3 regions of the Pseudoalteromonas sp. SWYJ118 genome follow, and region 1 is predicted to be linked to each of the others. Evidence: predicted binding sites of a transcription regulator. Region 1 holds the regulator's gene; each other region holds the start of a gene.
What was found. Region 1 encodes ArgR, which controls arginine synthesis, uptake and breakdown. Its sites were predicted from a motif close to ANTGAATANNTATTCANT; they were not measured.
Positions count from the first base shown of each region.

Region 2: the regulator ArgR is predicted to act here: its motif matches at 952-969, upstream of I6F48_RS08700 (OadG family protein).
Region 3: the regulator ArgR is predicted to act here: its motif matches at 1,179-1,196, upstream of I6F48_RS10515 (aspartate aminotransferase family protein).

Region 1 covers NZ_JADYXC010000015.1:32,699-34,978, forward strand. The annotation lists gene mdh (malate dehydrogenase) at 1-824, opposite strand, end outside; gene argR (transcriptional regulator ArgR) at 1,050-1,517, shown strand; gene I6F48_RS14015 (Dyp-type peroxidase) at 1,525-2,280, opposite strand, start outside.
Region 2 covers NZ_JADYXC010000006.1:164,476-166,755, forward strand. The annotation lists gene oadA (sodium-extruding oxaloacetate decarboxylase subunit alpha) at 1-652, opposite strand, end outside; gene I6F48_RS08700 (OadG family protein) at 664-906, opposite strand; gene I6F48_RS08705 (DUF1328 domain-containing protein) at 1,426-1,599, shown strand; gene I6F48_RS08710 (hypothetical protein) at 1,658-1,849, shown strand; gene I6F48_RS08715 (YcxB family protein) at 1,982-2,280, shown strand, end outside.
Region 3 covers NZ_JADYXC010000009.1:42,668-44,947, forward strand. The annotation lists gene I6F48_RS10515 (aspartate aminotransferase family protein) at 1-943, opposite strand, end outside; gene I6F48_RS10520 (HDOD domain-containing protein) at 1,323-2,280, opposite strand, start outside.

The DNA.
Region 1 (2,280 bases):
TCTACGCCGTTTTTACCTAAACGTACTGGATGTGCAAAGTACTCTGCATCGCCATTTTCAACAGCAACGTAAGCGTAATCTACAACTTCTTCACCCTGTAGGCCTTTAACTAAAGACATACAAAAACGAGCTGCAGCAGCCCCCATAGATAGCGTAGCTGAACCACCGCCTGCTTTAGCATTTACAACTTCAGTACCCGCATTTTGGATACGTGGAGTAAGTGCAGCAACTTCTTCATCAGTGAAAGAAACACCTTCAACTTGAGAAAGTAGAGGAAGAATAGTTGTGCCTGAGTGACCACCAATTACTGGTACTTTCACAGTTGCTACGTCTACGCCTTTAAGTTCAGCAACAAATGCTTCTGAACGAATAACGTCAAGCGTAGTAATACCGAATACGCGTTTAGCGTCGTAAGTACCTGCTTTTTTGAATACTTCAGCAACGATTGGAACTGTGCCATTTACTGGGTTAGTAATAATACCTACTAACGCTTTAGGACAGCTAGCAACAATGCCTTCTGCTAAAGTTTTGATGATACCAGCATTTACATTAAATAAATCAGCACGATCCATACCTGGTTTACGTGGCATACCCGCTGGGATAAGAACGATGTCAGAGCCTTCAAGCGCTTTGTTTAATTCGTCTGCGCCAAAGCCTGCTACTTTAACATCTGTTGGGATGTGAGAAAGGTCAACCGCAACACCTGGTACTACTGGTGCAACATCATAAAGTGATAATTCAGAGCCAGCTGGTAAGCCTGTTTTTAATAATAAAGACAACGCTTGGCCGATACCGCCTGCAGCACCTAATACAGCAACTTTCATTGGAATTCTCCGTAATTTGAGGTAGGAAACATTTGTGGCTCTTAAGATAATGAAATTAGCGACTAAAAACAAATTTATCCTGTCTATTTCAAGTATATTTTCGACCATAGTCGTAAACTTTTGTGATTTAACGCATCAAACTGGCAAGTTAACTAAACAACTGCTGCATAATTATTCATTTTTGTGTAGAATTTGCGGCATAAATAACAAAAACGAATAAAGACTATGCAACCACAAGATAAACAAGAAGCACTGGTAAAAGCATTTAAATCACTATTAAAAGAAGAAAATTTTGGCTCTCAAGGCGAAATAGTTGATGCATTAAAAGATCAAGGCTTTGACAATATAAGCCAAAGTAAAGTATCGCGCATGCTAAGTAAATTTGGTGCTGTACGCACACGTAACGCCAAACAAGAAATGGTTTACTGCTTACCAGCTGAAATGGGTGTACCTACGGCTAAAAGCCCATTACGCCAATTAGTAATCGACATTATGCACAACGAAATGATGATCATTATTCGTACCAGTCCAGGTGCTGCTCAGCTTATTGCGCGTTTATTAGATTCATTAGGTAAAGCAGATGGCGTACTAGGAACAATTGCAGGCGACGATACTATTTTTATCGCTCCTGCTAAAATATCTGAAATAGATGTAACACTTGAACGTGTTCGCATTTTATTTGATACGGTTTAATAGCAAACTAAATTTGTTTTAAAAACCCGACTGAAGGCGCAAAGAAAGCAGAACCCATATCGGCTTGAGTAAAATCAAGCCAGTGGTCGTAACAATCCCCTTCCCCTAAACGACTATTAAGTACTTTTTCAAATGCGGTGCCCGTACAAGCGCATGAAATTGATAACATTCCCTGCTCATACACATCGCCATAAGGCATGCTCTGATTTAATAATAGCGGTTGTCCGTCTTCGTCTTTTAGCTCACTACGTGAAGCATGGCTGGTTTCAATCGCAGGGGTAATTAGCGTGTTATCAAGGCGCGTACGCCCCATTATTTGTTCTTGCTCACTCAATGATAAGTGCTGCCACATAGTTAAGTCATGCTTATAACGCTGTACATGAATATAACTCCCCTGATCTTCAAAATTGCCAGGGTTACTAATTAAAGCCGTAGCGCGCTTTTTTCTTCCATGTGCGGTGTCGCCACCATAAATAAAACCATTAAAATCACGACCATCTAAAAAGCGAAAATTACGAATTTGCTCCACCAGCTCAACATCGGGGGCAAATAGTTTTAAAATTTGCAGCGCAAATAAATGGTTAACGTCTTCACGGTCAGAGCGAATTTGCACAAATAAATCGCACGGTTGTACGCTCATTTGATGATCGCTATGGTTTATATTAGGAAAGCTCTGTAATTCGCTTGGGATGTATTCAGGGAGGATATGCGGCCAATATTGCGCACCAATAGCAACCATGCAAGAGAGCATTGATTCTGAAAA
Region 2 (2,280 bases), on a different contig from region 1:
CTTTTTGATAAGTCGCAGTACTTAAACCAGTTGTAGCGTGGCACTGCATAGCAATAGGAACCGACACGGTTTCCTTAAGTGCTTTAATTAGTTTTTCAGCATCGTACGGCTTTAATAAACCCGCCATATCTTTAATACAAATTGAGTGACAGCCTAAATCTTCTAATTGCTTAGCAAGAGTCAGCCACATATCAAGCGTATGAACAGGACTTACCGTGTACGAAATAGTACCTTGAGCATGTGCGCCTACTTTTATAGCCGCTTTAATCGCTGTTTCTAGGTTACGTACATCGTTCATTGCATCGAAAATACGAAATACGTCAACGCCATTTTTATGTGCGCGTTCTACAAACTTTTCAACTACATCATCAGCGTAATGGCGGTAGCCTAATAGGTTTTGACCGCGTAATAGCATTTGCTGTTTAGTATTAGGCATCGCTTTTTTAAGCGCGCGAATACGCTCCCAAGGATCTTCGCCTAAATAACGAATACACGAATCAAATGTAGCACCGCCCCACGATTCAATAGACCAATAACCTGCATCATCTAGCTTGCTAGCAATAGGTAGCATATCGTCTAGGCGCATACGTGTTGCGAGCAATGATTGGTGCGCATCGCGTAATACCAATTCTGTTAATTTTAATTTAGCCATGTGTGTGCCCCTTATTTATTATTTGATTTGTACTGAGCAATGGCAGCACTAATAGCAGCGATGTGCTCATTAGGCACACCTTGAGATTTAAAAGACGGTGATTTAGCTGGTGATGCCTCTGGTTCGCTATAGCGCGTCACCAAATTAGACATAAGCGTTACTGCACCAATTAATATCGACAGAAATACAAACACCCCAACCATACCAGTTAGCATTAAGCTACCAGCCGTTGTGAGTAGAGCACCTATATCCATTTTTCTCCCCCTTGAAACCCATATCGAAAATAAAAAATCGATTTAATTAAATATTTATTCACTGGATAATAACAAAACTAGTCGCTTTGTCTACATCTTGTAAATTGGTAAAACCAATTAAACTATAAACAACATAACACTCAACAAATTTACATGCCATAACCCAGCAATCATGCGCCCTACAATACATACAGAAAATAACGACTATAGCTAATAGTTATATGGAAGTTGTTAATTAACTATTCAACTTAATAAAAATAACCGCCAAATTTTATAATAAGTACAAAAACACACACCAATTGTTAATTGGTCTTACCAAAAAGATTATTTTTAGTGAATATTTACCGGTAACTTGTAACAGTGTGAATAACTTACATAACAAAGCGTAAAAATTACTAACTAACTAATAACTAAAAACACAGTTAAAAACCATAACCACTTGATATAAAACAAAAATAAACTTTGGCATATAACTGGCATTAGTTATTGTGAGCAAATTTGATAACCAAGGAGAAAACAATGTTACGCTGGACAATTACATTTTTAGTTATTGCTTTAATCGCTGCAGTGTTAGGTTTTGGTGGCATCGCAGGTGCCGCAGCTGGTATAGCAAAAATTATATTTTTTATATTTTTAGTACTTTTAGTGATCTCATTAGTTTCAGGTGCACTACGTGGTAAATCACCCAGGTAGATAAAGCATTCAACTAACAAACACTAAAATTTAATTAACACTTACAAGGAATTACATTATGAATTCAACAACTGTAAAAGCAGCACTAATCGGTCTATTCGCAAGTTTCTTTATCATGGGTTGTGAAGACAATCATGCAGAAGACGCAGGCGAACGTATTGACGAAGCAGTAACTGACGTGCAAAACAAAGTAGAAGATGCATGTGAAAATGTTAAAGAAGGCGTAAACGCTGAAGAAACTAACTGTTAATTCTTCTTGTATCGCTAAAAAACGGCCTTAGGGCCGTTTTTTTGTGTCTGTAATAAAATCACTGACTATAAAGCTGCTCATTTAGCGGCTAGCTTGTTAAAATAAAAAAAACGATATTTAAAGCAAGGCAATATGGCATTTACAACAACCTACACACTAGATAAACCTTACTTTTACGAGTGCTTTGACGAGTCACTCCCCTACAGTAAGCGCGCCAAACCTAAGTACTTTTTACTTGTACTCCTCGTTGCGCTTGGTTTATTTGGCATTTATGTTTTAAACGATCATTACTTAGGATCGTTTATGATCATGCTAGGTGTACTAGAGTGCGTCGCTTTTTACTATCGCAGACCTTGGTGGGTAACCAGACAAATGCTCAGCAGAGCGTCAGGCTCTGAGGTAACACTTACCTTTGATGAAGAAGGCATTAA
Region 3 (2,280 bases), on a different contig from region 1:
CATTAAATAATGCTGCTTTAGCTTTTACGCCAGCAAGTACTTCTGGGGTATTTACTGTATCAAATGCAGCTTCTGCAACAGCACACGCAAGCGGGTTGCCGCCATAAGTAGAACCATGAGTACCTACTTTAAGATGCTGTGCAATTTCAGTTGTTGTGATCATAGCGCCAATAGGGAAACCGCCGCCAAGTGCTTTAGCTGAAGTTAAAATATCAGGTACTATGTTTAAGCCTTGGTATGCGTATAAATCGCCAGTACGGCCAACACCTGTTTGAACTTCATCAAAAATAAGCAGTGCGTTATGTTTAGTACATAAATCGCGAACGCCTTGAGCAAACTCGTCAGTTGGTGAAACAATACCGCCTTCACCTTGAAGAGGTTCCATCATTACGGCACATGTTTTATCGCTGATAAGCGCTTCAAAAGCAGCTAGGTCGTTGTAATCACAATGTACAATGTCGCCAGGCTTAGGACCAAAACCATCTGAATATGCAGCTTGGCCACCAACAGTTACGGTAAAGAATGTACGACCGTGGAAACCTTTGTTAAACGCGATGATTTGTGATTTTTCTGCGCCAAACTTATCAAGTGCAAAACGACGCGCTAATTTAAGCGCTGCTTCGTTTGCTTCTGCGCCCGAGTTGGCAAAGTAAACTTTTTCAGCAAATGTAGCATCAACCATTTTTTTAGCTAGGCGAAGTGCCGGCTCATTGGTCATTACATTTGATAGATGCCAGATTTTTTCGCCTTGCTCTTTTAATGCGCCTACTAATGCAGGGTGACAATGGCCAAGACAGTTAACTGCAATACCACCAGCAAAGTCGATAAACTCTCGACCTTGTTGATCCCAGACGCGAGAACCTTCGCCTCGAACAGGAATTACGCTTGAAGGTGCGTAGTTAGGAACCATTACGTGATCAAATAATTCGCGATTGACTGTCATTTTATTTCCTCTTAATTGTGAGCAACACAAAACATCAAAATAGGTGTTTGGTTAATATTTGTAACCAACTTTATAGGCAAGATCAGTAACCTGATAATTGCGCAAAATTGCTTTGTGGTTCAATTTTCAGACGCACATTATTTCAGAATTACTTATATCTGTCTCGTTAAAAACTTTCATGTATCCCTTGAAAATAAAGGGCTAAAGATATTATTTCATAGATAGTGAATAACTATTTGCATAGCTATTTATGCTTATTTTTAAACAACTAACCGCATGAGCACCAAGGCGCGCATGCTTTAATCGGCAAATATGCAATATAACAATAGAGTGAGAATGAATGGTTAGTCGCAAAAAAATTAACAAAAAATTCAGATTTTTAGTCAATTTGAATAGCTAAATTGGTAAAATTACTCGATTGGAGGGTTTTTAGTTCCGTTTTAGTGAACTTAAAGTACGAAAACCAGCTTAGAGTTTCATCAGGCTCAATAAGTTGATGCTCTTTTAAATTAAGATATTGAGAGTAGCACCGTGCCTTTAGCATTACTTCTGTTAACGGCAGTAATGTATCGCCTTTATCTACCCCATTTACTAGCTGCTGCATTACACCTTTAAACGGTAAATATTTAAAAGCCATTTTGTCTATTACTTTGGCGCTTACTTCTATCGACTTATTGCTAAGTAGAGTGGTTAAAAATAGCGGGTCGGGCTGTAGCTCTAATAATGCGGTGTGTAAATCTTTTTGGTTTTCATTTCGGGCTAACTGCACTTTGCGTTGCCATACTTTCTCAAACGTTTTTAAGTACAAGCGCACTAATGCAATTCGCCCTACATCTAAAAGCATACCAAGGGTAAATGCATGTACGTCATTCACATTATTAATTTGTGCAATTTTTTGCGCAGCAATCGCGTTTGCCATCGCGCTGTCGCGTAGCCGGCGTTTTAATAATGAAAATGGTTCGGTGCTATGTGGCATCCAATGACGGGCAGCAAATGTAGGAATAACAAGCTGTAAGTTATCAAGGCCAATATAACGAAGGGCAAGCGATGGTTTATCTACTTTTACAGACGTATTTTTACTACGCTGATTACGATAGTAAGGTAAATTAACGAGCGTTACTAATTCTCTACCCAACCAGCTTATATCATTAACCAGTGGCTCTAAACGTCCTACCGACGCTGACTTTACAGCTAATATGTCGAGTATATTGGCAATGCCATCTTCAATACCTATAGTGCTGTGGATTACACCATCTATATCTTCAAGCTGCTTATATATAGCTGTTTCAATAGTTTTGTGCAGTTGCTCACTCGCTTGAGCGCGGTACTTATGATGT